2 regions of the Photobacterium sp. AWH4_225 genome follow, and region 1 is predicted to be linked to the other one. Evidence: riboswitches for the same ligand, from Rfam matches in the RefSeq annotation. Region 1 holds a riboswitch; the other holds the start of a gene.
What was found. A riboswitch is a leader RNA that binds a small molecule or an ion and turns the genes downstream of it on or off. The one in region 1 is predicted to bind fluoride.

Region 1 (9,455 bases):
TACTTATTTAGCAAAAACATTGCTACTTTTGCATAACACCACTGAGTGCTACAAATTTATTTGAAACGCTTCACAAGTGTCTTGAGCAATGACGAGTGGGTCTCCCTCAGTTCACCAAGCTTATGGGTGATCTTCGGCGCCCCTTCCAAATCAAAAAGCTTAGGTACTGCAACTCGCTGCGACGAGTAAATGCCGGTATGGCCACTGAAGTAGTAAGCGGTATAACACGCAATGGCAAAGTACAGCATGTGCTCAGCACCAAACAGTTCTATGCCCATAATGGTACAAGCGAGCGGCGTATTGGTTGCTGCTGCAAACACAGCAAGAAAGCCTAGAGCAGCAAACAGATCGACCGGTGCGCCCAGCACCCAGGCCATGGTATTGCCCAATGTCGCCCCAACGAAGAACAACGGAGTCACTTCACCGCCTTTAAAACCGGCAGCAAGGGTGATGGCTGTTAGTAACAACTTGAGTAGCCAGCTGTACCATTCAGCGCCACCTTCCTGGAAGGCCGTCAAGATACTCACTCCCCCTTCACGGCTCGAATAGACGCCCAACCCAATGTAGTCGTAGTTACCAATCAGTTGTACTGCACCGATGACAATCAAACCACCCACGACCACAATTAAATACGGGTTTTTGAGTGTCGCTTTGAAGATGTCTTTAAAGGCATGGGTCAGTTCACCGAACAGGTATCCTGCCAAACCAAAAACCACGGCAGCAATCACAATCTTAGCGATCATCAGCAGGTCTACTTTAACAGCATGTTCGAACAGAGTAATGGTTTCAAGGAAGTCTATCCGATAGTGGGTATGGTGGACTCCCCAAGCAGAACAAACGACATCAGCCAAGATAGCAGCAAACAAAGCAGGGATAATTGCATCATAGCGCAGGCGGCCTATCGCCAGCACTTCCAAAGCAAAGATGGCACCAGTCAGCGGCGTGCCGAATACAGCACCAAAACCTGCCGCCACACCGGCAATTAGAATCAGTCGGGTATCCGCATCATTGAGTTTGAACTTGCGAGCCAACCAGTGGGTCGATGCCCCGCCGATTTGCACTGCGGTGCCTTCACGCCCTGCCGAGCCACCAAACAGGTGGGTGATCACAGTGGTAATCAACACCAAAGGTGCCATTCGGGCTGGAATACCGGCACCGGGCTCATGGATCTCATCCATAATGAGGTTGTTACCACCCTCGGAATTTTTTCCCAAGTTGCGGTAGCAGTAAACGATCACGATACCGGCCAGTGGTAATAGGTATATAAGCCACGGGTTATCAATCCGGGTCGCAGTTGCCACACTGAGGATCCAAAGGAAAAAGGCATTGAGCGAGCCGACAATAACGGCTACGGGAATGATGAGTAGCGTCCAACGGAGGATCTGGACGAATATTTTAGGATTTGAACTTAATGGATGCGCCATACCATTTCTATCTTTATCTCGAATTACTCTCAAGGATAGATGCTATGGCAAATAACAAGCCCCACCATAGACGGATCTATCCTACTACAGCAGGAGTCATTATCTCGGTTGAGCGGTTAAAGGTGGAACTCCATCACCCGCCATGGCGGTTTCGCCAAGGCAATAAACAAATGCTACCGCTTATCCCTATTAACAACAAGAGAAATAATAAATTAGCAAAATGAAATGGCCCAACATTGCTTCGCAGAAGCAACATATGCAAAAAAGCCCCAGCACTTCTGCTGAGGCTTCGAAGGTGGCAGGGGGGACTGGGCCGGCATCCCGGAGATTCGAACTACTCCTAACACGCGCTGTTTTGCTATTAGCGGAATCCGAATCAATAATACGAAAAAGGCCTAGTCTTTCGACTAGGCCTTAGAATATGGCAGGGGTGGAGAGATTCGAACTCCCAACACGCGGATTTGGAATCCGCTGCTCTGCCAATTGGAGCTACACCCCTAATGTGTTAATCATTCTACTGACAATTCTCCGGAGATCAAACTGATTTTCACTAACCGAGTCACAGTATTGATTAATAAAGGAAAGTTAACAGAATAAGACTTGGCTTGCACTCCAACTCCCAACGTTTCTTCTCGAAAGCAACAGATGTAAAAAGCCCCAGTTTTACGACAGAGGCTTCAAAGATAGCAGGTGTGGACTGGGCCGGCATCCCGGAGGTTTGGGCTCTCAGCACGCGCTGTTTTGGTATTAGCGGAATCCGCTGCTCTGCCAATTGCACATACGAAAAAGGCTCCAGCATTTCTGCTAGAGCCTTGAAGATGGCAGGGGTGGAGAGATTCGAACTCCCAACACGCGGATTTGGAATCCGCTGCTCTGCCAATTGGAGCTACACCCCTGTAGTTATTTTAAAGACTTAACTTTGTCTGAATAAGTGGCGGAGCGGACGGGACTCGAACCCGCGACCCCCGGCGTGACAGGCCGGTATTCTAACCAACTGAACTACCGCTCCACTCAAATCACCGTGTGTTCAGCACGATAATCTAAATTGGAAGCCTGGCGATGTCCTACTCTCACATGGGGAGACCCCACACTACCATCGGCGCTATTACGTTTCACTACTGAGTTCGGCATGGGATCAGGTGGGTCCATAATGCTATGGTCGCCAAGCAAAATTCTTACAATCTTAGAAAGCTGATGTTCTCAACACTCATCCAAGTGTTTGCGGAGTCCGTAAAAACCCCTTGGGTGTTGTATGGTTAAGCCTCACGGGCAATTAGTACAGGTTAGCTCAACGCCTCACAACGCTTACACACCCTGCCTATCTACGTCGTAGTCTCCAACAACCCTTCAGGAACCTTATAGGTTCAGGGATGACTCATCTCGAGGCTCGCTTCCCGCTTAGATGCTTTCAGCGGTTATCGATTCCGAACTTAGCTACCGGGCAATGCGTCTGGCGACACAACCCGAACACCAGAGGTTCGTCCACTCCGGTCCTCTCGTACTAGGAGCAGCCCCTCTCAATCATCCAACGCCCACGGCAGATAGGGACCGAACTGTCTCACGACGTTCTAAACCCAGCTCGCGTACCACTTTAAATGGCGAACAGCCATACCCTTGGGACCGACTTCAGCCCCAGGATGTGATGAGCCGACATCGAGGTGCCAAACACCGCCGTCGATATGAACTCTTGGGCGGTATCAGCCTGTTATCCCCGGAGTACCTTTTATCCGTTGAGCGATGGCCCTTCCATACAGAACCACCGGATCACTATGACCTGCTTTCGCACCTGCTCGACTTGTCAGTCTCGCAGTCAAGCGGGCTTATGCCATTGCACTAACCTCACGATGTCCGACCGTGATTAGCCCACCTTCGTGCTCCTCCGTTACGCTTTGGGAGGAGACCGCCCCAGTCAAACTACCCACCAGGCACTGTCCGCACCCCGGATAACGGGGCGACGTTAGAACATCAACACTACAAGGGTGGTATTTCAAGGACGGCTCCACCGAATCTAGCGACTCGGTTTCAAAGCCTCCCACCTATCCTACACATGTAGGGTCAATGTTCAGTGCCAAGCTGTAGTAAAGGTTCACGGGGTCTTTCCGTCTAGCCGCGGGTACGCAGCATCTTCACTGCGATTTCAATTTCACTGAGTCTCGGGTGGAGACAGCGTGGCCATCATTACGCCATTCGTGCAGGTCGGAACTTACCCGACAAGGAATTTCGCTACCTTAGGACCGTTATAGTTACGGCCGCCGTTTACCGGGGCTTCGATCAAGAGCTTCGACCGAAGTCTAACCCCATCAATTAACCTTCCGGCACCGGGCAGGCGTCACACCGTATACGTCATCTTTCGATTTTGCACAGTGCTGTGTTTTTAATAAACAGTTGCAGCCACCTGGTATCTGCGACTGCCAGCAGCTCCAAGAGCAAGTCTCTTCACCGCCGGCAGCGTACCTTCTCCCGAAGTTACGGTACCATTTTGCCTAGTTCCTTCACCCGAGTTCTCTCAAGCGCCTTGGTATTCTCTACCCGACCACCTGTGTCGGTTTGGGGTACGATTCCTTACTATCTGAAGCTTAGAGGCTTTTCCCGGAAGCATGGCATCAATGACTTCACCGCCGTAGCGGCTCGACATCGGGTCTCAGCCTGGTGTAATCCCGGATTTGCCTAAGATTACAGCCTACACCCTTGAACCTGGACAACCGTCGCCAGGCCCACCTAGCCTTCTCCGTCCCCCCATCGCAATAGTAAGAAGTACGGGAATATTAACCCGTTTCCCATCGACTACGCCTTTCGGCCTCGCCTTAGGGGTCGACTCACCCTGCCCCGATTAACGTTGGACAGGAACCCTTGGTCTTCCGGCGAGGGAGTTTTTCACTCCCTTTATCGTTACTCATGTCAGCATTCGCACTTCTGATACGTCCAGCACACCTTACGATGCACCTTCAACCGCTTACAGAACGCTCCCCTACCCAATACATATAAATGCATTGCCGCAGCTTCGGTGTATAGCTTAGCCCCGTTAAATCTTCCGCGCAGGCCGACTCGACCAGTGAGCTATTACGCTTTCTTTAAATGATGGCTGCTTCTAAGCCAACATCCTGGCTGTCTGAGCCTTCCCACATCGTTTCCCACTTAGCTATAACTTTGGGACCTTAGCTGGCGGTCTGGGTTGTTTCCCTCTCCACGACGGACGTTAGCACCCGCCGTGTGTCTCCCGGATAGTACTTACTGGTATTCGGAGTTTGCAAAGGGTTGGTAAGTCGGGATGACCCCCTAGCCTTAACAGTGCTCTACCCCCAGTAGTATTCGTCCGAGGCGCTACCTAAATAGCTTTCGGGGAGAACCAGCTATCTCCAGGTTTGATTGGCCTTTCACCCCTAGCCACAAGTCATCCGCTAATTTTTCAACATTAGTCGGTTCGGTCCTCCAGTAAGTGTTACCTCACCTTCAACCTGCCCATGGCTAGATCACCTGGTTTCGGGTCTAATCCTAGCAACTGAACGCCCAGTTAAGACTCGGTTTCCCTACGGCTCCCCTAAACGGTTAACCTTGCTACTAAAATTAAGTCGCTGACCCATTATACAAAAGGTACGCAGTCACCCCGAAGGGCTCCTACTGCTTGTACGTACACGGTTTCAGGTTCTATTTCACTCCCCTCACAGGGGTTCTTTTCGCCTTTCCCTCACGGTACTGGTTCACTATCGGTCAGTCAGGAGTATTTAGCCTTGGAGGATGGTCCCCCCATGTTCAGACAGGATATCACGTGTCCCGTCCTACTCGATTTCACTCGCAATGCGCTACCGGTTACGGGGCTATCACCCTGTATCGCTGAGCTTTCCAGCTCATTCACCTGTCGCAAAACTAGCTTAAGGGCTAATCCGGGTTCGCTCGCCGCTACTGCCGGAATCTCGGTTGATTTCTCTTCCTCGGGGTACTTAGATGTTTCAGTTCCCCCGGTTCGCCTCGCAACGCTATGTATTCACGTTACGATAACTGCTTATGCAGCTGGGTTTCCCCATTCGGAAATCCAAGAGTATCGTGATTCTTACCATCTTCTCTTGGCTTATCGCAGGTTAGCACGTCCTTCATCGCCTCTGACTGCCCAGGCATCCACCGTGTACGCTTAGTCACTTAACCATACAACCCCAAGGGGTCTGTTCGTATGGCTCAACAACCAAGGTTGTCCATCTGAGTATTGATGAACTGTGTTTCGCCGGACTCTTACACAAGACACTTGAATGTGTGTTGCTTGAGAACTCGTTCCTACTTATTCAAGTAGAAACTATTAGTATTGAATTCGAAGAATTCAATTTACTAGTCAGCTTTCCAGATTGTTAAAGAGCATGTGTTTGTCTTTCGACATCCACTTTCTAAACACACTCACGAGAATGTTTTTAGAGAGTGGTGGAGCTATGCGGGATCGAACCGCAGACCTCTTCGCTGCCAGCGAAGCGCTCTCCCAGCTGAGCTATAGCCCCATCGAAATGGTATCTTTCAAGATGAAAGAGTGGTGGGCGATACCGGGCTCGAACCAGTGACCCCCTCCTTGTAAGGGAGGTGCTCTCCCAACTGAGCTAATCGCCCTCCGATGTTTTACATCTTCAAAGGAGAAGATGGTGGGTCGTGCAGGATTCGAACCTGCGACCAATTGATTAAAAGTCAACTGCTCTACCAACTGAGCTAACGACCCGTGGCGTCCCATAGGGGAGTCGAACCCCTGTTACCGCCGTGAAAGGGCGGTGTCCTAGGCCTCTAGACGAATGGGACTAAGTGTTTTCTAGGTTTGGGAACCTAGACATGTTCTTTACATTTCAACCAAGCAATCTGTGTGGACACTGCGTAAAACGCAGTCATATCGTTAAGGAGGTGATCCAGCCCCAGGTTCCCCTAGGGCTACCTTGTTACGACTTCACCCCAGTCATGAACCACACCGTGGTAAACGCCCTCCCGAAGGTTAAGCTATCTACTTCTGGTGCAGCCCACTCCCATGGTGTGACGGGCGGTGTGTACAAGGCCCGGGAACGTATTCACCGTGGCATTCTGATCCACGATTACTAGCGATTCCGACTTCATGGAGTCGAGTTGCAGACTCCAATCCGGACTACGACGTACTTTCTGGGATTCGCTCACTCTCGCGAGTTGGCCGCCCTCTGTATACGCCATTGTAGCACGTGTGTAGCCCTACTCGTAAGGGCCATGATGACTTGACGTCGTCCCCACCTTCCTCCGGTTTATCACCGGCAGTCTCCCTGGAGTTCCCACCATTACGTGCTGGCAAACAAGGATAGGGGTTGCGCTCGTTGCGGGACTTAACCCAACATTTCACAACACGAGCTGACGACAGCCATGCAGCACCTGTCTCAGAGTTCCCGAAGGCACCAATCCATCTCTGGAAAGTTCTCTGGATGTCAAGAGTAGGTAAGGTTCTTCGCGTTGCATCGAATTAAACCACATGCTCCACCGCTTGTGCGGGCCCCCGTCAATTCATTTGAGTTTTAATCTTGCGACCGTACTCCCCAGGCGGTCTACTTAACGCGTTAGCTCCGAAAGCCAGTGTTCAAGACACCAACCTCCAAGTAGACATCGTTTACGGCGTGGACTACCAGGGTATCTAATCCTGTTTGCTCCCCACGCTTTCGCATCTGAGCGTCAGTCTTTGTCCAGGGGGCCGCCTTCGCCACCGGTATTCCTTCAGATCTCTACGCATTTCACCGCTACACCTGAAATTCTACCCCCCTCTACAAGACTCTAGCCTGCCAGTTCCAAATGCTATTCCGAGGTTGAGCCCCGGGCTTTCACATCTGGCTTAACAAGCCGCCTGCATGCGCTTTACGCCCAGTAATTCCGATTAACGCTCGCACCCTCCGTATTACCGCGGCTGCTGGCACGGAGTTAGCCGGTGCTTCTTCTGTCGCTAACGTCAAACACATACGCTATTAACGCATATGCCTTCCTCACGACTGAAAGTGCTTTACAACCCGAAGGCCTTCTTCACACACGCGGCATGGCTGCATCAGGGTTTCCCCCATTGTGCAATATTCCCCACTGCTGCCTCCCGTAGGAGTCTGGACCGTGTCTCAGTTCCAGTGTGGCTGATCATCCTCTCAGACCAGCTAGAGATCGTCGCCTTGGTGAGCTCTTACCTCACCAACTAGCTAATCTCACCTGGGCTAATCCTGACGCGAGAGGCCCGAAGGTCCCCCTCTTTGCTCCGAAGAGATTATGCGGTATTAGCCATCGTTTCCAATGGTTATCCCCCACATCAGGGCATATTCCCAGGCATTACTCACCCGTCCGCCGCTCGCCGCCCATAAACGCACCCGAAGGATTGTTTATGTCGCTGCCGCTCGACTTGCATGTGTTAGGCCTGCCGCCAGCGTTCAATCTGAGCCATGATCAAACTCTTCAATTAAAGTTTTGGCTCAATGAATACTGTTATTACTTATTTCTAAGTAAGAATTGACTGTGCCGATATAGCCGAAGCTATTTCGATTTGGTCACTCAGTTTCATTGATAATGCTTTTGTTGACTATCATTTCACGAGTGCCCACACAGATTGCATGGTCAAATTGTTAAAGAACGTTGACTTTCAATGCCTTGGCGCTGTGCGCTTCAGCAAGTCAGGAGGCGTATAATACGCGTTTCTGATATCCAGTCAAGACAAAATTTTCATCTTTTTTCGCAGCTGGCGAAAAAGTAAAAACCTTCTGTTGACGTCGCTCACATTGCAATCAGTCGGAGCGAAAGAAAAGCCCGCTGTACCCAGCGGGCTTCCTATAAATCAAAGCCTGGCGATGTCCTACTCTCACATGGGGAGGCCCCACACTACCATCGGCGCTATTACGTTTCACTACTGAGTTCGGCATGGGATCAGGTGGGTCCATAATGCTATGGTCGCCAAGCAAAATTCTTACAATCTTGAAAGCTGATGTTCTCAACACTCATCCAAGTGTTTGTGGAGTCCGTTAAAACCCCTTGGGTGTTGTATGGTTAAGCCTCACGGGCAATTAGTACAGGTTAGCTCAACGCCTCACAACGCTTACACACCCTGCCTATCTACGTCGTAGTCTCCAACAACCCTTCAGGAACCTTATAGGTTCAGGGATGACTCATCTCGAGGCTCGCTTCCCGCTTAGATGCTTTCAGCGGTTATCGATTCCGAACTTAGCTACCGGGCAATGCGTCTGGCGACACAACCCGAACACCAGAGGTTCGTCCACTCCGGTCCTCTCGTACTAGGAGCAGCCCCTCTCAATCATCCAACGCCCACGGCAGATAGGGACCGAACTGTCTCACGACGTTCTAAACCCAGCTCGCGTACCACTTTAAATGGCGAACAGCCATACCCTTGGGACCGACTTCAGCCCCAGGATGTGATGAGCCGACATCGAGGTGCCAAACACCGCCGTCGATATGAACTCTTGGGCGGTATCAGCCTGTTATCCCCGGAGTACCTTTTATCCGTTGAGCGATGGCCCTTCCATACAGAACCACCGGATCACTATGACCTGCTTTCGCACCTGCTCGACTTGTCAGTCTCGCAGTCAAGCGGGCTTATGCCATTGCACTAACCTCACGATGTCCGACCGTGATTAGCCCACCTTCGTGCTCCTCCGTTACGCTTTGGGAGGAGACCGCCCCAGTCAAACTACCCACCAGGCACTGTCCGCACCCCGGATAACGGGGCGACGTTAGAACATCAACACTACAAGGGTGGTATTTCAAGGACGGCTCCACCGAATCTAGCGACTCGGTTTCAAAGCCTCCCACCTATCCTACACATGTAGGGTCAATGTTCAGTGCCAAGCTGTAGTAAAGGTTCACGGGGTCTTTCCGTCTAGCCGCGGGTACGCAGCATCTTCACTGCGATTTCAATTTCACTGAGTCTCGGGTGGAGACAGCGTGGCCATCATTACGCCATTCGTGCAGGTCGGAACTTACCCGACAAGGAATTTCGCTACCTTAGGACCGTTATAGTTACGGCCGCCGTTTACCGGGGCTTCGATCAAGAGCTTCGACCGAAGTCTA
Region 2 (20,418 bases), on a different contig from region 1:
CCGCGGTGAGATCCGTATGGCAGTGAAGGTCACGCCTCGAATCATGCCGGGTGTTGTCGGCTTAGGTCAGGGCGCTTGGTACTCGCCGGATAAAAACGGCGTCGATTTAGGGGGATGTGTCAATACACTTACCAATCAGCGTGCAACACCATTGTCCAAGGGCAACGGCCAGCACTCCATCCTCGTTGAAGTCGCAAAAGTCTAAGGAGCGGGTATAAATGACTCAGTATGGTTTTCACGTTGATACTAGTAAGTGCACAGGCTGCAAAACGTGCCAAGTATCTTGCAAAGATAGAAGTGACCTGCCAGTTGGTGTGAATTGGCGTCGGGTATATGAATACGCGGGTGGTGACTGGGTAATGGGTACTGATGGTACCTATACCAATGATGTTTTCGCCTACTACATGTCGGTTAGTTGCAATCATTGTAGCAACCCTGCCTGCACCAAGGCGTGTCCAACCGGTGCAATGCACAAGAGAAAAGAAGATGGCCTCGTAGTTGTTGATGGCGATGTGTGTGTAGGGTGTCGCTATTGCGAAATGGCTTGTCCTTATGGCGCCCCGCAGTACAACCCAGAAAAGAAACACATGACCAAATGTGATGGTTGTTATGAGCGTATCGGTACTGGGCAAAAGCCAGTATGTGTGGAGTCTTGCCCGCTGCGTGCATTGGACTTTGGGCCGATTCATGAGTTACGCGAGAAATACGGAGCAAGGGCTGATATTGCACCTTTGCCTGATCCTCGACTGACAAGCCCGAACCTGATTGTTAGCACTTGCTCCAACAGCAAATTAAGTGGTGATACCAAAGGGAAAATCCAGAATCCAACGGAGGTGGGAGCATGAGCCAGCTATCACTTGTTATCTTTACAGTCTTAGCACAGGCTGCTGTCGGTATGTTCATTGCCTTAGGCCTGGTTGAAATGCTGCTAAAACCCAATGAGAAGGTGATGACCCGAAGCTTTATTGCGGTCTTTGTCCTGCTGGGTATCGGTGCTATGGCGTCTGTCACCCACCTAGGCCAACCATTTCGTATGTTTAACGTTATGTTTGGTCTTGCCCACGGTAGCGCACTTAGCCTTGAGATTGTAGGCCTCAGCCTGTTTGGCGGTGCGGGCGCTGCTTACACCGGTATGCGCCTTTTTGATATCAGGCCAGATGTTCGGAAATTCCTGCTGCCAATCGCAATGGTGATGGGGGTGGTTTTCATCTTAGCGATTGCAAATGTTTATACGTTGGCCACCGTACCGACATGGAACACGCCGTTTACCTCGTTCCAGTTCTTAATGACGGCTGCGGTTCTTGGGCCTATTGCTGCAGCGGTAATGCTTCGCTTGCAAACTAAGGGAATGGGAGAGCTAGCGGCGAAAGCAGATAAAACCCTTGCCGTTTCGGCTGCGGCATTTGGCATTATTGCTCTGATGGGGTACGCGGCATATTTGGTATGGCTTGGTCAGTTAAATGTCCACGTAAACCCATTTGAGGTGGTGGATTATTCGTTCCGAGTGGCACTGATTCGTGTCGGCTTGTTGATGGCAGGTATTATTTTCTGGCTGGTCAGCGCAACTAAAGGAAGCCATGGTGCCAAGCCTGTGGTATTTGCCAGTTTCGCTATCGTTTTAGCTTCAGAGTTGATGGGACGTGCATTCTTCTATGACGTATTTATCAGTGCAGGCAGCGGTATGTAATTAGCTCAGCAACATTATCAGTTGAATAGGTGTGATAAAAAGATGAAGGCTGGAGTTCCGCCTTCATCTTTTTTTTCAGTTCATCAATAATCCAACGTACCGCGGATTGGGTAGTGGTTGTCAGGATTTCTTATCCATGCAAGGCCGCGGGTTAAAGCGCCAAGTTCAGGACGGACAAATGGGTTGTTGGATATGTCGACCACGTGCAACTTTCCGTGTTCGTTAACCACAAACAAGCCCGGCTCGGCAAAATTATGATCTGTCTCTTGCTCGGAGCGTGGCAGGGAAATGTAGACACCCAAGGTTTTCATTTGCTCTTCGGTTAGCCCGTAAGCAATAGGGAATGAGATTTCGAGCTTTTCAAGGTGTGTTTCAAGCTGCGCTTTAGAATCAGCAGAAACAGCAAGGATATCGACACCAGTATCAGCAAAGGCTTGTTTGTAATTTTCTAGGTCGTTGAGGTACTGGGTGCAAAGGGGGCAATGCTTGCCTCGGTATACAAAGACAGCTTGCCAGGTCGCTTCGCCTTGCGGAACGCCCAGTTTCACTTCAGAGCCATCTAATTTCGTTGCAGTAAGGGCAGGGAAATCGTTACCCGCTTTGAGCTTCACCGAATAATCCATGTTTCACTCCATTGGTATAGATTGTTTGAATCACAGTGCTCATTGTGGACACGGATACCGATATCTACAAGTAGTTAACTTTTAGTAACCTACTAAGCTGAAATGCAAAACCCCATCACCTGCATTTCGCTGGCAATGGGGTAACAGAAAAGGGAGGGAGTTAAATTATGCGATTTGGGTCATCTCATTGACGGTAAACTGCTCCACACAGCCTTCAGTAGCGGCCATGTAATCAGCAAGGTGTTGGTTACCCATATGCTGCTGCCATAACTCACGTGAGGTCCAGTTTTCAAAAAACAGGAAGTGTGCAGGGTTTTCGTTGTCTTGGTGAAGGTCATAGTTGATGCAACCTTCTTCCGCACGTGTTACATCAATAAGCTTCAATAGCTCTGCTTTTACAAGGTCAACTTTGTCTTCTTTAGCGATGATGTTGGCAACGATGGTTAGCTTAGTCATGGGGCTTCCTCTCATAATTTGTTTATGGACATTTTGGTTGCGGTGTTGAATACCGCGTTGATGTATTGAATATTAGATGGCTATAGCTTTTCTGAAAACAGGTGTGCTTTTGATTTATTATCAAATTTAAATTGATAATAAATGCTTGGCATTATGCTACTTCCGTATTTCCTCTTCCTGATTGTGAAGGACAATCGGTGAGTCATTTTGCGAGTAAGATGGCATTACAGCATTTCAATGGACCAGGTAAACTAATTAATCATCTACCCTTAGCATACCGTATGAAAGTAGAGTTATGTTGGAGGGCGGCGATGGCAGAACAAGACTATCGTATCGAGGTTATGTCGAAACAGGACTTATTACAGGCCATTGATTGGGCCGCCGCAGAAGGATGGAATCCGGGGCTTTATGATATTGAGTCATTTTATGCCGCTGACCCGAATGGTTTTTTGGTTGGTTATTTAGGGGATGAAGCGATTTCTTCGATTTCGGTGGTGAAGTACGACGATAGTTACGGCTTTTTGGGCTTTTATATTGTTAAGCCTGAATATCGTGGTAAGGGTTATGGCTTTAAGCTCTGGCAAGCAGGGTTGCATTACTTGGAAGGCTGTAATGTGGGATTAGATGGTGTTGTTGAGCAGCAGGGTAACTATAAGCAATCAGGGTTTAAGCTCGCTTATGGCAACATTCGCTTTGAAGGCGTTGGTGGCGGTGATGAGCCTGAAGGTATAGGGTTGATCGATCTCAGTGAATTGCCATTAAGTGAAGTACTGGATTATGACGCTGCTTTTTTCCCAACCGAAAGAGCGCTTTTTTTACAGAAATGGATAAATCAAACTGGCTCTAGTGCATTGGGTATCAATCAAGCAGGTAAACTGGTTGGTTATGGAGTGATCCGCCCGTGTAGAAACGGATTTAAGATAGGGCCGCTTTTTGCCGATGATGCTTTGTTAGCAGAGGAGCTTTTTCTTGCTCTTCGAGCTAAAGCAACCGCAACAGATAATATTTATTTGGACGTGCCGGAAGTGAATCTCCCCGGCGTAGCACTAGCAGAAAAATACAATATGGAGCCAGTGTTTACCACTGCACGCATGTACACAGGTGATACGCCTGAGATTTCGGTTGACCGTACATTTGGCGTCACCACCTTCGAGTTGGGCTAGTGAGAATCACAGCTTATTTGCCCAGCCTACTTTCGAGTAAAAGAGAAAGTAAATGCTGGGCAATGGCTGTGCGGCAAGCCAATTGTTAAAATAGGCTGCTTAGTGAATTTATGACTTTATTGATTGTTCAATAGCAACCGCCACGGCGACCGTTGCGCCAACCATAGGGTTGTTACCCATACCCACCAAACCCATCATTTCAACATGAGCTGGCACGGAAGAAGAGCCAGCGAACTGGGCGTCACAGTGCATTCTGCCCATGGTATCAGTCATGCCGTAAGAAGCAGGGCCTGCAGCCACGTTGTCAGGGTGAAGGGTACGTCCGGTACCGCCACCTGAGGCGACAGAAAAGTATGCCTTGCCCTGTTCCAGGCGTTCTTTCTTGTAGGTCCCTGCCACAGGGTGCTGAAAGCGGGTAGGGTTAGTCGAATTACCCGTAATTGATATGTCGACGTTTTCACGATGCATAATAGCCACACCTTCCTGTACATCGTCGGCACCGTAACAATTTATCTCACCTCGTGGGCCTTTTGAGAATCGGCGTTCTGAAACAACATTTAGTTTGCCACTGTCATAATCATATTGTGTTTGGACATAGTTAAAGCCATTGATGCGAGAGATCAAGTAGGCCGCATCTTTGCCTAGGCCATTGAGGATCACCCGAAGCGGTTGTTGGCGTACTTTGTTGGCATTGAGGGCAATTTTAATTGCTCCTTCAGCTGCCGCATAAGACTCGTGTCCAGCTAGAAAGCAAAAGCACTGGGTTTCTTCACTTAGCAGGCGAGCGGCCAATTTTCCGTGTCCGATACCCACCTGGCGTTGATCGGCTACTGAGCCAGGGATACAGAAGGCCTGCAAGCCTTGTCCTATATCCTCTGCCGCTTCAGCTGCGCTTTGGCTTTCCTCTTTCAATGCGATAGCGGCACCCAGTACATAAGCCCATGCTGCATTTTCAAAGGCAATAGGTTGGGTCTCTTTGACAATTTCATAAGGGTTAACGTTGCGCTCTTTGCAATACGCTAGAGCGTCATTGATCGAACTGAAACCATATTGTTCAAGGAGTGGCTGAATTTGGTTGATGCGGCGGTCGTAATTTTCGAATAATGCGGCCATGATGCTGTCCTCGGAAAAAGAAAGTAATGTCTATAGATTGGTGACGTTGTCACTTATTGTGTGCCAGTTACTGATGGCGAGGATCAATAGTCTTGACCGCTTCATCACAACGCCCATATTGTCCCGTTGCTTGTTGCATTGCTTCTTCGGCAGGGACTCCTTTGCGGATTGATTCCATCATTTTTCCAAGATTGACAAAGCGATAGCCGATGATTTCATCATTTTCATCTAGCGCCAGTTCGGTAACATACCCTTCGGCCATTTCCATATATCGTGGCCCCTTGGCACGAGTACCGTAATGAGTACCTACTTGGCTACGAAGCCCTTTTCCCAAATCCTCGAGTCCAGCCCCTATTGGAAGGCCATCTAGCGAGAAAGCGGTTTGAGTCCGGCCATACACATACTGCAAGAAGATTTCGCGCATCGCGACATTGATGGCATCGCACACTAAATCAGTATTCAATGCTTCCAGAATGGTTTTGCCCGTGATGAGCTCGGACGCCATTGCCGCAGAATGGGTCATGCCCGAGCAGCCAATGGTCTCGATGAGGGCCTCTTCGATAATGCCGTCTTTAACGTTTAGAGTGAGTTTTGCCGCACCTTGCTGAGGTGCACAGGTGCCAACACCATGGCTGACTCCGGAAATAGCGATAACATCTTTGGGGTGGACCCAACGACCTTCGACAGGGATAGGTGATGACTCATGTTGAGGCCCTCTCTGGATAGGGCACATGTTTTGGATTTCAGTTGAATATTGCATTACTTTTGCTCATTTCTAATAGGTGTACGCTTGAGCAAAGAATGGAGGAGGAGTCATAATGCTAACAACATACCCAAGTGCACGGTGAAAAACACAGTGTCAATATGGATCCTCGGCCATTCTTGCCGTTGTTGTTAGACGTCATCATCCCAGTAGGGCGGTTAAAGGAGGAACATCATCTCCCACCGACGAGGTCACTCGTCGATGGCATTTACTATACGCCAGCGGTGAAGAAATGAACTATCTGAATGGAAAATCCTAGATTGCAAAACTGGAATGGTCTTTTTGCTCTAGTTGAAATGTAAGGGGATCTTTCGAGCCTTACCAATAATTCAATCACTTAATTAGTACCATTAATATTTCTATGGTTTTTGACTGTCCGCTTGACGAAATTTTACAGAAATCGAACATTGTTTTTCACTAGAGGACGTAATCTAGCGCCATAAAAGAATGGAGCTATACCATGAAATTACAACTTAGAGCGGAATCAAAGCAACTGCCAAAGGCCAAGCAATCATTGACCAAAGTCCTGATGACAAGCGCAATAGCGGTGATCATTGCAACTGCGGGGATCACTGTACCTAATGTGGCTGAGGCAAAAGGGCATAAGCATCACCACCATCATCACCATAAGCATAAACATCACAAGCATAAGCACCACAAACATAAACACCATGTAGTTGTAGTGAAGAAGAAGCCGAAAAAAAAGCATAAGAAAGTAGTGGTTGTACACAAGTACCCTAAGCACCGCCACTATCATCGTAGTCGTCTACCAGAAATCGCTACATTTGCTGTAATTGCAGGCGCAACCTACGCCATTATCGATAATCATTACTACAAACGCCGTGGTGATAATTATGAATATGTGGCTAAGCCTCGATAATTTTTACGGATGCCCTGATTGTCAGGGCATCATACCGTATAAATTTCAAACGATGTTTATAATTTTTTGGGTTAGGTTACAACTTTTTGCTTCTCGTCTGTTATAGTCACTTCATTAAGCATTGATTTGCTATCTAGTCCCTAATATCAAACCAGTAAGATTGTTGATTTAGAGGAAAATAAAAATAAATAGAATTTAGTTTGCTTAAGAATTGAACGGTGTTTTATATTCAGTGGCGAGTTAAACTCAACCAGTTGGTGTCAGGATGAAAAATTTAACGTTAATGGCTGTTATATCGATGTTTCTTTTTGGGTGTGCAAGCCCAAGTGAAGATGAAGCTTCTAAAGTGATTCCGGTGGATCTACAAAAGAGTGAGCTGATTGAAGTGCTGAGCGAAAAAGCGACAGCAGATGCTCTAGATGTTCAGTATCTACTTAAAGATGCTGAGATGACCAATAAAGATATGGTTGAGTTTAGAGAGCAGTTGATCTTAGCGTTAGGACAGGAGCAAATAAACTACAGCTTCATTCCTCATTCGGAGTTCGAGAACTTATCTGCTATTGCGAAAGCCAAGCCTAATGGCTGCTATGTGAAAGAGGTATATGAGTACTACAGCCCTCAACTACAGGAAGACGTTATTTTTGTCGTAGAAAGCATGCGTGTGTGTACTAAAGATGATAATTATGTAGCACTTGATACCAGCATTGGTGATTTTCAGATAGATGTGAAATATGGCGATACCGTGATGAAAACATCTCGAAAAGCTTCATACTTTCACAATTATGTGAAGATTAGTGAAAATGCATATTCATCTCTGTCTGTAGGCAAGCTGACGTTGAATGAAAACCTGCTGTCGTTCGAAACTAAATCCGGCCTTACCTTTGAGGTTGATGAGAAAGGAATAGTCACTCGGAGTGATATTGGGTTGATTGGGGTCGTTCATTAATTTCAGCCAACGTTGAAGAGATGCCCATTAATTAATGGGCATCACTATTTTAATCACATTAAGTTGCATCAGTGCTATTCACAGTTAAGGAAACCTATTCCTTAACTTTTATTGCTTTCAATAAAAGGCCTTTGAGCCTCAAATCCATTCATGAATAGGCAGCGGTGGGTATAGGCGGAAGTAAGCAGCATATGATGGTCAACTTCTGTGTAGCGATTCTTCGCTCGTTCGGCAAAGTATAAATATTCACTATTAGTACGGCTCACAATAGACTCTGCGGCTTTCTCTGGGACATTGAATTCGGCAATCAAAGATTGGTAGCTGGAAAGGTGAATATCATATCGCTCATTTTCAAGGTACTTGGCAGCCGCTAGACAGGTTGCTTCTTCATTTAGCTCAAACATCATTTCTTCAGGTGCAAGCTGGCGAGGCTGGATAGTATGTGCTTGGTTTTCATTTGCAATAGCGGCTGTGCTTACAAGTACACTGAGCATGGTAATAAATAGGGCTGTTATTGGCTTCATGTTCAAAGGCGTATAAGAAAATTTGCTTGAGAATACCGCTAATCAATGACAGTTTGATTGAATTAGCTCTGCAACAATTGCAGAGAGAAAACATAAATAGTGTCATCTTTCATTCGTAGATTACTCGCAATTTATTCTCTTAAATAATAATAGCAGTGGTAATCATGCAAAATACTATATGGAAACGTTCACTTGTAGCGATGTCTATTATTGCAACACTAGCGGGTTGTAATAGTTCTTCATCTGATGATTCAGGTAAAACATCACCAAAACCAGATTCAGCATTAAAAGTCGGCCTTCTCCCTGATACTCAAGGTGGCGGTTGGAATGTTGCTATCCATCCTATGGAAGCGGTTTTGGCTAAACACCAAGAAGAAGGCGTTAATGTCGTTATTCCTGTTGGTGACTTAACTGATAACGGTTCTACTAAAGAGTGGGAACAGTGGCGCTCAGTTGCAGATAAGTATCGTGAAGCGGGCATGGAGTTCTTGCCGGTAATGGGCAACCATGAAACGAGTTGGGCTTATACGGTCGAGTGGATAGATAATATGCGTCACTTTATCCCAGAAGATGCCGTGCATATGCCTTCGGCTGAGTGGCTGAATTACTACATTATCCGCGACAATGTTTTGATGATTGGATTGGCTTATTACAACTTGCCGATCGCCTTTGGCTGGATTGAGGAAGTTATTGCTGAAAACGAAGGTAAGTTTGACCATGTGGTCATCGCAAGTCATGACGGGCTTGTCGGTGCTAAATATGGTCAAACCCGTGAGCAAATTGTCCAAGGTGTGAAAGACGACAATCGCCTGTTTGATATTCATAAAGACATTCGTGAGTTATTTGCGAAGTATGATGTGATCTGGGTACAAGGACATGAACATATGTACCAGCGCTCGCAAATCCATGCACGCGTATATGGTTCGAATGATCCAGGTGGCCGCAGTAATGTTGATACGCTTGCTTCTACACCTAGTGGTGGCAACTACCGCATGCCTTCATACACCCAGATTGTTAGTGGCAATGCCTCGTACAAAGGCTACGAATACCGTTATGGAGAACGTGAGCTTATCCAGGACGTTATCCAGCACAAAATGGCGACGTTAAAGCCTGAGTATGACTCAAACCATTACGATGCCAATGCAGCGATTTTGAGTTTTGATGGCAGTCGTGTTGATTACCATGCTTATTACGCCCCGCATACCATTACGCGTAATGAAGATGGCATGAAGGAACTTGAAGATCCGGATTGGACATTGATGGATACCTTCAGCCGCACATTGGATCGTTGTGAAGCGCTTATTTACCCGAATTCTATTCCTGAGGGCCAGCGTCCAGTCCTTAATCATATTGTTGAATACAAAACTAACGATTGTCTGGGCTATGATGGTTCTTCGGCACGCTTGGTCGGTGGCGTCAATGAGACATTCAACCGGGTTGATACGACCGAACGTACAATGGGTTACAACGCCGGCCTAACCCGTGCCGAGACCATGAATGACATGATGCGCCTGACTTATCAGTTCTTGTTCACACAAAACAAAGCATGGGATCCGAACCTAAATAGTGCCGAGCGTGTTTACCCTGGTGCTCAGGATACTGATGACACAGGTGCAGAGGTGGGGAATGTTGTAGTACCAGCAACCACTATCGATATGAAAAAACATGTCACATTGAGCTGGATGCCAAAAACAAATGAAACGCGCTCTGATATCTTGATCGTGAGTGGTATGCAGAACCACGGTGGTGTTTACCAAAATGCCTTTGGTGGTGAAAAGAACATTCGCGGTGAGTCAGGTTTGCCGGGGTCCCAGCCTGATGGTACGTCAAAAATGCCACACACTCGATTACCGTTAACAGCTACCCAAGACTGGAATGTCGAGGAAATTGTCGCTGATAAATATGGCGTACAATTTACAGCCGATGCTAACTTGAATGCTAATAACTTAACGCTGGGCGAACAAGTGAACGGTGCCTGGAAACCATTAGTCACTGAAAACTGTGTGGTTGATGCGCCTTGGGACGAGTACTATTTGGTCAATGCCCCTGTTCGCGATGCAGACTGTGCCGGTCAACCTGTTGTGGGCTACGATAGCCAATATGGTAATCGCTGGTGGATGATTGCTGATCGTGACTTAGAAATCGCGCTAGTAAAGCAATAACTCCCTAGTTACTACGAACGACACCAATGTGTCTAAGCCGCTGGGTAATCCTGGCGGCTTTTGTGTTTCAGCCCTGTAGGCATTTGCTCTTGGGATTGTTAGGCAAGGATCATAAATCGAACTTAAGTCACTAACTTAGATGGTTTCTTTTCTATACTCTTAGTAAGTGACGTCTTGTCATTTTCTACCTGTACCTTTTCTAGTAACCGTTTTTCTCACCCTTCCCAATAACTGATTAACCGTTTTTAACCTTATCGATGCTTATCAGGCATCAGTCTTCGATTATTAGGGGGTTATTATGCTTAATGTAGCCAATAGCAGTGTGTTGAAAAGCAAGCAGGCGAAAGCCACCACAGCATCCAATATCATCAAAGAGGTGATTTTGGTTGATTTGAATGAGCTATATTCGCCATCAGAAATTGAACTGCTACAGCAAGCGCAGCAACTTATTGATGACGGAAAGGCTCGAATTCAATGCTTGAAAGAAAAGCGTAAACGCGAAGAAAAGCATAGAGAGAGTGTTGAATCGACGCTTCATGAACAAGCTTATAGCAAAGCACTCGCTAGCCTAGAAGAGATGTCTTTGTCGGAGCTGTATTTCATGAGTGTTTGCTTCTCGTACTCGTCATCTTCGATAGTGGGACTGATTCAGGATTATGATCATCAGCACTATTTAGCATCAGTACAGCGATGGTTAGATATTGGTACTGAGGAAGCATTGCATTTCGAACAATCACCTGAAGAAGTACGTGAAGAGTGGCTGTGTGGTATAGCCGAGGCGGCAGTTGAAATGATCAGTTGGCCTTGTTTAAAGTACCATCGAGATTATCAAGAATCACAAGTGATTTATGTTGAGCCGCAGGGGCCTAGGGAAGACTTCCCTGAATCTGTTTATGCCACTGTTATTGACAATAACCAGTCAAAGTTGACTGAAGAATGCTTAACCGTGATTAAGACGCTCGCTGCGTACGAAAACAATGCAGCGAACGTCAGGAAGATATTAGCTAAATTAGGCCAGTAGCCTGGCCTTATTTTTTCACAACAAGTCTGTTCCGGTTATCGCGGCTCTCTCGGATAAGCTCATCACCCATAATCACATTTTCCGCTTTTGCCAAGCGGTCATAAAGCAGCACATTTACCGTTGCGGCCAGGTTCATACAGCCGACGGTAGGTACGTAGACAACAGCATCGGCTTGGTCGACAACCTCCTGGGCAATTGTGCCGTCTTCCGGGCCAAAGACATACAAAGCATTTTCAGGGTGTTCAAAAGCCGGTAGAGCTGTTGCTCCTTCTGCAAGTTCGACACACACAATTTTGGTGTCGGCAGGTAAATCATCAAGTAGCGATTCGACGTTGGTCAGTGGGATCTTGTCTGTAATGTCTTTAGTGTCGGTATGGAATTTAGCCGCATAACCATAGCGGTTGCCCGTATACTTTACAGAATCGACACGGTAGCAGCCCGCTGCACGCATGACTGCCCCAACATTGGTAGGGCTTTTAGGGTTACTTAGTCCAATACTGACTCGGTTGTTTTTCATTGATGACGTCCGCTAAGCTTGTTTCAAGCGCGGCATAGTAACAGAGAGACAGATTAAGGGGTAGGCGCACATACTATGAGCTGACACTGAAATTGTATAAAAACCTCATTTCGTTGTGGTTTTTGTACATAAATACAGCAAACGATACCTTTTGGGCTGGTTCAGCAGCAGTAAACGTAGTCTAAGTCACTAAATCATAATAATTTACTGACTACACTGGATGTAACTGATTGTTTATGGAGGGAGCCATATGACTATTCAACCGCTAAGCAGTGACAAACTGTATCGCGCCTCAGAACTAAATGGCTTGCCTGAAGATTGTAAGTCGACCAAAAACCTGACCCCACTTGATGAAATCGTCGGTCAAGAACGTGCCCAGAAGGCCGTTGAGTTCGCCATGTCTATCAAGGAGAAGGGGTACAATATTTATGCTATCGGCCGTAATGGCCTTGGTAAGCGCACTATGGTGTTGCGCTATCTCAATCGTCACGATCCTAACGGAAATGCCAATCCCCTTTACGACTGGTGTTACGTTGCCAATTTTGAAGAAACTCGTAGCCCCAAGGTGCTAAAACTACCTGCTGGTAGCGGTCACGCTTTCAAAAAAGATATTGAAAAGCTGATGACCCGCTTGGTTAAAGCGCTGCCTTTGGCTTTTGACAACGAGATGTATTACAGCCGCTCAGAAAAGCTGAAAAACCAACTGACCCAGAAGCAAGAGAGTGCATTGCTGACGTTGACCCAAGAGGCCAAAGAACACAGTGTTAGCTTGTCGGTCACGACAACAGGTGAGTATCAGTTAATAGCTCTAAACGGTGAAGAGCCCCATACCGAAGAAACTTTTGCTCAGCTATCAGAAGAAGACCAACAGGCGTTTGAAGATACTATCAACGAGCTTGAGCGCCAACTGCGTGGTATTGTCCGTCAGCTTACTGAATTAGAGGAAGAGTTTTCCGACAAGATCCAGAAGCTCAATGAAGAAGTGGCGCTGGATGTCGTTTCGCATTTTATCAAAGCATTGAAAGATGAATATAAGCCCCTTCCTGAAGTAACGGCTTATCTGAAAGCAATGCAAGCAGACATCCTCGAGAACTTAGACATTTTCTTAGAAGAGAGTGAAGAACAAGTTGCACTGGCTTATGCTGCGCTTGATAAAAAGATGCCACGTCGTTATCAAGTCAATGTGCTGGTGAACCAAGATGACTCTAAGTTTCCAATTGTGGTCGAAGAGAGCCCAAATTATCACTCTATTTTTGGTTATGTGGAAAACGCCACTTACAAAGGTACGGTGTTTACAGACTTTTCATTGATCCGTCCGGGTAGCTTGCACAAGGCCAATGGCGGTGTGCTGCTGATGGATGCGGTGAAGGTACTGGAGCGTCCTTATGTCTGGGATGGGTTGAAACGTGCACTGCGTTCTCGCAAATTGAGTGTGAGCTCGCTGGAGAAAGAAGTGACGCTGTCGGGCACGATCTCGCTAGATCCTGAGCCGATCCCGCTAAATGTGAAGATCATCTTGTTTGGTGATTACCAAACCTATCAGCTACTTCAGCACTATGATCCTGAGTTTAGTGAGCTATTCCGAGTGACGGCGGACTTTGAGGATGAAATGAACCGTACCGATGAGTCGGAGGCGCAATATGCCAAGTTCATTTCCAGTATCGTCAATGATAACAAGATGTTGCATTGTGATCGCAAAGCAATTGGCCGGATCATTGAATACAGCTCTCGTCAGGCTGATGATCAAAACAAGTTGTCTTTGCACTCGGCAGATATTGCGAACTTGCTGCGTGAGTCCAATTATGTTGCAAAGTCATCAAATGCCACGATGATCAGGGCGAACCATGTTGAGCTTGCATTGAGCAATCAGGAAATGCGGGTCAGCAGGCTAAAGGACCATGTGATGCAGACTTTCACCAACGGTACGACGCTGATTGATACCGATGGTGAAGCAGTCGGGCAGGTGAATGCCTTGTCGGTGATTTCTACCTCGGATTACCAGTTTGGCTCGCCAAACCGGATCACTGCGACAACCTCCTACGGCGAAGGGGGCGTATTCGATATTGAGCGCAGCGTTGATCTTGGTGGCCGTATTCACTCGAAGGGTGTGATGATTTTGTCAGCCTACCTGGCATCTGTGTTTGGCCGCAATAAGCGTATTCCACTGACCACACACCTGACGTTTGAACAGTCTTATGGCGGTGTCGATGGTGACAGTGCCTCGATGGCAGAGTTGTGTGCCATTGTCTCGGCGTTTTCTCAAATGCCAATCAGGCAGGATGTCGCCATTACTGGTTCGATGAACCAGTTTGGTGCCACCCAGCCAATTGGTGGGGTGAATGAGAAAATTGAAGGCTTCTTTGATGTCTGTGCGATCAAGGGGCGGAAACCTGGCCAAGGTGTGATTATTCCCCAGTGTAATGTTCATAACCTAATGCTGCGAAAAGATATCGTAGAAGCGGTTGAGAAAGGTGATTTCAATATCTGGGCAATCCGTCATGTGACTGAGGCGATTGAAATCCTAATTGGACAAGCTGCAGGGCAAGCCGGGTTGGATGGGATCTTCCCTGTAGATAGTGTGCTGGGTCAGGCGCAGCTAAAATTGAATGCCCTTAGATAATTATCTTCGTTCGTGAATAATCAAAAAGACCGCCAATGGCGGTCTTTTTATTGGTGTGTATTTTAACGGGTTTAGCCGTTTTTACTTACTCGGCGCTGCACGTTGGCTGCCGAAGATGTTGATAAGGGTACCGATAATGATCAAGCTACCGCCCAGCAGTGTCCAAACTGAAGGCAGTTCGTTAAACAGGAATGCACCGAGCAAGATTGAAAAGACTACCTGAATATAAGAGTAGGCAGTGGCTTTGCTTGCTGCTTCTGTTTGCATCGCTTTGGTTAAACAGACTTGGCCGATTTGGGTAAAGATACCCACTAATAGCAACAAGCCAGCTTCAAACAATGTTGGCATTTGGATATCGCTCCCCAATAGGAAAAGGGATAGAGGCAGGGCGATGAACGGGAAATAGAACACGATAACCGAGCTGTCTTCACTCTTGCTCAAACGTTTGACGATGGTATAAGCAACCGCACTGAAAAACGCGCCTAGCATTGCCATTCCGACAGCGAAAGTTGGCAGTTCTACAGCATTACTTGCTAGCATATTTGGCTTAACGGTAATGATTAGACCAAGAATGCTCAACACAATACAGGCGACTGTAGACAACTGGATACGCTCTTTTAAGAAAAAAAGTGCCAAGACAGCTGTAAATACTGGGTGTAGGTACTGAAGAATAGTTGCTTCTGCCAATGGCAGATGCGCAATGGCGTAGTAAACGCAAATCAGTCCTAATGTTCCGACGGTTCCCCGCGCAATGAGAAGCGGTTTGTTATTGCCCCATACCGGGATCTTTTTGCGTTTGATATCAAGGTAGCTGATCACCAGAGAGATAAACGCCCTGGCAGCAACAATCTGGAATATTGGCATGCCTGTGGCACTGACTAGTTTCACACAGGCAGCCATAAGCGCAAAACCAAGCGCAGATAACAACATGAACCTAAGCCCAACAGGAAGTTGGCCTAGTAGGGAGTTTTTCAGGAAAGAGGGAACAAGGGCTTTGTGCATTGGTGAAATTGAAACCTCAGCTGTGATGCAACAAAAAAATGCTGCTCCAAATGATAATGGGAATCGCTGCCGCAAGTTTGCCTGAAAATGATGCACAACGCATTAGATATGTGTGATGAATTCAGATAAAAATTAGGCACAAAGAAACACTGTGATTTGTTCTTTTTAAGTAATTAACATCTATGATCGATATACCAGTTAGAGACGTTTCAGTTCAGTAACTTGAACAAAAAGAACTGGCAACAGGTCATGAAGAAACCTCACTTACCGAGCAAACAGTGTGTGGTTTGCGGCCTCCCTTTTTCTTGGCGCAAGAAGTGGCAGAAAGTCTGGCACGAGGTGAAGTACTGCTCGAAGCGCTGCCGAATGCATAAGAGGGCAAATAATGGCTAAACATTATGCGCGACTCCGGCTCATTCTCGGTGACCAACTTAACATGGGACACTCATGGTTCAGCCATCTTGATGACAATACGTTATACGTGATTGCCGAGCTTCATCAGGAAATGGATTACGCTTCGCATCATATCCAGAAGGTCCAAGCTTTCTTTCTCGCTATGGAACATTTGGCAGCCTGCCTCGAGCAAGCTGGCCATGATGTCCTGCATCTTACTCTGGATGAGACCCAGCAGTATGCCGATTTGCCTGATTTGTTAACTCAACTCATTGCCCGTTTTCAGTGCCAGCAGTTTGAATACCAACAGCCAGATGAGTTTCGTCTGCATCAGCAGATGTCCGCATTCTGCCAGCAACTCAACATCAATTCTGAGTGCGCCGATAGTGAGCATTTCATTGTCCCCTATAACGAAATCAGCCAATATTTCACAATAGAGAAAGCGGGTAGGCTTGAGACCTTTTATCGTAAATTGAGGAAAAAGCACCAAATCTTGATGCAGGATGCAGAGAAGCCTGAAGGCGGGAAGTGGAATTTCGATAAAGCGAACCGGGAAAAGCTCAAACCCAAAGATATAGCCGATCTTCCTGAGCCTCTTATTTTTGGTAATGATATCTCTGTGATAAATCAGAGGCTTTTAAGGCATAAGGTAAAGACTATCGGAAATAGCCGGGATACGCTGCTCTGGCCGGTAGACCGGACTCAATCTCTGCAATTGTTAGATTTTTTCTGTACTCACTGTTTACCCAAGTTTGGTCGTTTCCAAGATGCCATGACTTGCCAAGCCGATGACTTGGTCGATGACAAACAATGGAGCCTGTACCACTCACGTCTCTCTTTTGCCTTGAACAGTAAAATACTGAGCCCGATAGAAGTTATCGAGTGTGCTATTCGCCATTATCAGGCCAGTGATCAAATAGATATCGCCCAGGTAGAGGGCTTTGTTAGGCAAATTCTAGGCTGGCGCGAGTTTGTTCGTGGGATCTACTGGACACATATGCCCGACTATGCCGAGCGTAACCACCTCGGGGCCAAGCGATCGTTGCCACAATGGTTCTGGGACGGACAGACAAAAATGAACTGCCTTCACCATGCTATTTCCCAGTCCCTTGATTATGGCTACGCTCACCATATCCAGCGTCTGATGGTGACAGGAAACTTTTGTATGATTGCCGGTGTTGACCCTGATGAGGTTGATGCGTGGTATTTAGGGGTTTATGTCGACGCGATTGAGTGGGTAGAAATGCCCAATACCCGAGGAATGAGCCAGTATGCCGATGGCGGAATCGTTGGTAGTAAAGCGTATGCAGCGAGCGGAAACTATATCAATAAAATGAGTGACTATTGCCAGCATTGCCATTATCAAGTGAAGGAAAAAACCACAGAAAATGCTTGCCCGCTAAACAGTTTATATTGGCACTTTATGACGCAGCATCGTGAGCAATTTGAACGAAACCCGAGGGTAGGGATGGTTTATCGTAATTGGGATAATCAACCTGATGAAAACCAGCAAGCGGTGCTGGATAAAGCGAGCCAGCTGTTGATTGATATTGAGCTGCTTTAATTCAGCCTAGGGCCTAATGAAAACCGTCTCGGACACTTTAATTTAGGGATTAGGTCGAGACGGTTATCAAGATATGATCGCAGAGCGATTTTAGCGTGCTAGCTTATGATGCGCACGGGAGAAATGCCCGGCACAAAAGGCACCGACAATCGACAGCTCGCCTGCAAGGCAGAGCGCAGCGCACACTTCAGACAGGGCCTGTGAATTGCCCGAGCCATGAAGGCCAAGTAAGTCGAGGCAAGCTTTTTGGCTTGGCAGCGAAGTACCGCCACCTACTGTACCTACCATCAAGTTAGGCAGGGTCACCGAGGCATATAGCCCGCCGTGCTGGTTGACTTCAATACGTGTGATCCCAACGGCAGACTCAGCCACACAAGCCGCATCCTGTCCGCAGGCGATATAGAAAGCTGCAAGAGCATTGGCATAGTGAGCATTGATACCGATACTGCCACTCAGTGTTCCGCCGATGGTATTCATACGGGCAAACTCTGCCATTTTTTCAGGCGTAGTGTGCAGCATCTTCTCGACTAGAGCTTTTTCAATGTTGATCTCGGCGGTGACTTTCTTACCTCGAACACCACGCAAGGTTTGTGCAGTCGCTTTCTTATCGCCCGACAAGTTGCCATCAAGAAAGGCTTCTAGTGGCTTAATTGGTGAGTGGTGCAGGATATGCTCGAACACAGCATTGGTCGAAATGGTGACCATATTCTGACCTGATGCATCACCTGTGAGGTATTCAAACACCAGGTAGACGTGGTTGCCTTCGATATTGACACTGATGTCAGCCAATTTGCCGTGGCGGGTGGTGGATTCAGCGATACGGCGGAATTCATCATATTGGGTAACTACCCAAGCCACAAATTGTCCAGCCTGCGCCAAATCATAAAAGGCAAAGCACGGCGTACGGGTTACCCCTTCGTTAAGCAGCATGGCGCTTGCCCCGCCGGCTTGCGTAATAAGTTGCGAGCCACGGTTATAGGAGGCAACAAGGGCAGCTTCGGTCGTCGCAAGGGGCACATGGAAATCATTTTTGGCAAACAGGCCGTTTACACGCAAAGGCCCCGCGATGCCGATAGGCATTTTGACTGTGCCGATGAAGTTTTCGATGTTTTTGTTGTAGCAGAGCATCTGCTCTTGCGTGTGTCCATCGAGTAATTGCGCTTTGGCTTCCTCGTTGTCGAGCATTTGCCAGCGTCGCTCTACTGCCTTAGGGGTCAGGTAGGGAGTGCGTGGCTGTTTTTTTTCCGGCTTGGCAAAGTTAGAGCCAAGTCGTTGCTGCAGCTCGTCAGCAGTGAAGTCATTGACCACGGTTTTCATGTGATCACGTCGATGGAGATTTAGTTTTGGCATAGCAGTACTTCTTAGCTAATGACTGCGGCGGATTGTAACCCCCTAATATCAAAACACTACTCCTGCCAGTTGGGAAATTAGTGTGCTGACAGAAATCATTCAGGTTTTTCTTGCTTAGCGATGCTGAGAAATTTGCTCATCCCGCTGATATCTAAGTAACCATCAGATTTTTTATGGGTTCGGAGGTACTGATAGCCAGTCACAATTTTTAACAGATTATCTGCTTCAGTATCGCTGATTTTTTTATCGTTCACATGCTCAAAAGCGGCATTCAGTGCCGATTTGTCGACAACTTCGGCTTGACGGTAGAGATAACCGCAACCTGTGGCGAGCCATTCCAACGAGCAATTCGCCCGCATCGCGATTTGATTGGCTTTGGCTAAGCTGGGTTCGCTCCCTTTGAGGTATTTGCGGATCAAGGCTTCGCTGATATCAACCCGTCGGGCAAAGCCGCTGATGCTTTCTTCACCGATGAGGGATTTAAGGCGGGAGGAAAAAGACATAGTTCGTACTCCAGTTCGAAGGTATGGATTTATAGCATTGCCTCATTGGCAGAACAAGCCTAGGATGGTTAGCGATTTTTGAGTAAACGGAGTTAAGTCCAGATGGTGGCAAAAGTTGAACTCACCCCGCAAGGGCAGCAGTTTTCAGAGTTAGTTCAAGGCTATTGGCGTCTAGCTGATTGGCATATGAGCCCACAGGAGCGGTTGAGTTTCCTCAAACAGCATATTGAATTGGGTATTACGACTGTTGACCATGCTGATATCTATGGTAACTACATTTGTGAGCAGTTGTTCGGTGAAGCACTGGCCATAGATCCAAGTGTTCGCGAGCAAATCGAAATCGTGACCAAGTGCGATATCAACCTGTGTAGTGACTTAGTGCCAGAGCGTAAGATCAATCACTACGATACCAGCAAACAACATATCGTTAACTCGGTGAACAATTCGCTGTCGCGCCTGAATGTCGAGAATATCGATGTGTTGCTGATCCACCGTCCGGATGTATTGATGGATGCCGACGAAGTCGCCGGTGCTTTTGCTGAGCTGAAGCAGCAAGGCAAAGTGAATCATTTTGGTGTATCTAACTTTACGCCTTCACAGTTCGAGTTGCTGCAGTCTCGCCTGGATGCGCCTTTGGTGACAAACCAGGTTGAAATCAATCCGCTGAACTTTGAAGTAGCCCATGACGGTACGCTTGATCAATTGCAGATGAAGCGTGTTAAACCAATGGCTTGGTCTTGTCTGGGCGGGGGGGCAATTTTCTCCGGCCAAACAGAACAACAAGTTCGGGTACGCAATGAGCTAGAAGCGCTCCGCGAAGAAGTGGGTGCCGACAGTATTGATCAGGTGATCTACGCATGGGTACGCCGTCTTCCATCTAGCCCGCTTCCAATCATAGGTTCAGGTAAAATTGAACGAGTACAAACGGCGGTTGATGCTTTGAATATTACTCTAACGCGTGAACAGTGGTACCGCGTATGGGTAGCCTCAAAAGGCCATGGTGTGCCATAGGCCCGGGCATCAAAACCCCAGACATCAAGATAATGATGGTAAATGATTAAATGAAAGCCTCTGCCTTGAATAAGGCAGAGGCTTTTTTATAGATTTTTATTTAGTAGCAAAGCTTATAGC

Region 2: linked by a shared signal. The riboswitch ahead of ACXAD4_RS26865 (iron-sulfur cluster assembly scaffold protein) and the one ahead of ACXAD4_RS00080 (voltage-gated chloride channel family protein) in region 1 are both predicted to bind fluoride.

What each region holds. Positions count from the first base shown of each region.
Region 1 covers NZ_JBSWTF010000001.1:3,739-13,193, reverse strand. The annotation lists gene ACXAD4_RS00080 (voltage-gated chloride channel family protein) at 57-1,424, opposite strand; fluoride riboswitch at 1,508-1,571, opposite strand; tRNA gene ACXAD4_RS00075 (tRNA-Trp) at 1,847-1,923, opposite strand; tRNA gene ACXAD4_RS00070 (tRNA-Trp) at 2,244-2,320, opposite strand; tRNA gene ACXAD4_RS00065 (tRNA-Asp) at 2,357-2,433, opposite strand; rRNA gene rrf (5S ribosomal RNA) at 2,476-2,591, opposite strand; rRNA gene ACXAD4_RS00055 (23S ribosomal RNA) at 2,677-5,564, opposite strand; tRNA gene ACXAD4_RS00050 (tRNA-Ala) at 5,830-5,905, opposite strand; tRNA gene ACXAD4_RS00045 (tRNA-Val) at 5,936-6,011, opposite strand; tRNA gene ACXAD4_RS00040 (tRNA-Lys) at 6,042-6,117, opposite strand; tRNA gene ACXAD4_RS00035 (tRNA-Glu) at 6,119-6,194, opposite strand; rRNA gene ACXAD4_RS00030 (16S ribosomal RNA) at 6,287-7,839, opposite strand; rRNA gene rrf (5S ribosomal RNA) at 8,214-8,329, opposite strand; rRNA gene ACXAD4_RS00020 (23S ribosomal RNA) at 8,414-9,455, opposite strand, start outside.
Region 2 covers NZ_JBSWTF010000004.1:2,149,016-2,169,433, forward strand. The annotation lists gene ACXAD4_RS26830 (DMSO/selenate family reductase complex A subunit) at 1-205, shown strand, start outside; gene ACXAD4_RS26835 (DMSO/selenate family reductase complex B subunit) at 219-845, shown strand; gene ACXAD4_RS26840 (dimethyl sulfoxide reductase anchor subunit family protein) at 842-1,687, shown strand; gene ACXAD4_RS26845 (redoxin domain-containing protein) at 1,771-2,310, opposite strand; gene ACXAD4_RS26850 (putative quinol monooxygenase) at 2,476-2,766, opposite strand; gene ACXAD4_RS26855 (GNAT family N-acetyltransferase) at 3,078-3,929, shown strand; gene ACXAD4_RS26860 (GGGtGRT protein) at 4,038-5,042, opposite strand; gene ACXAD4_RS26865 (iron-sulfur cluster assembly scaffold protein) at 5,110-5,802, opposite strand; fluoride riboswitch at 5,931-5,994, opposite strand; gene ACXAD4_RS26870 (hypothetical protein) at 6,266-6,685, shown strand; gene ACXAD4_RS26875 (hypothetical protein) at 6,951-7,631, shown strand; gene ACXAD4_RS26880 (hypothetical protein) at 7,733-8,155, opposite strand; gene ACXAD4_RS26885 (metallophosphoesterase family protein) at 8,320-10,317, shown strand; gene ACXAD4_RS26890 (hypothetical protein) at 10,616-11,338, shown strand; gene ACXAD4_RS26895 (RNA methyltransferase) at 11,346-11,855, opposite strand; gene ACXAD4_RS26900 (Lon protease family protein) at 12,106-14,475, shown strand; gene ACXAD4_RS26905 (DMT family transporter) at 14,557-15,477, opposite strand; gene ACXAD4_RS26910 (DUF2256 domain-containing protein) at 15,727-15,870, shown strand; gene ACXAD4_RS26915 (cryptochrome/photolyase family protein) at 15,863-17,434, shown strand; gene ACXAD4_RS26920 (hydroxymethylglutaryl-CoA reductase) at 17,525-18,784, opposite strand; gene ACXAD4_RS26925 (XRE family transcriptional regulator) at 18,880-19,287, opposite strand; gene ACXAD4_RS26930 (aldo/keto reductase) at 19,390-20,298, shown strand; gene ACXAD4_RS26935 (hypothetical protein) at 20,399-20,418, opposite strand, start outside.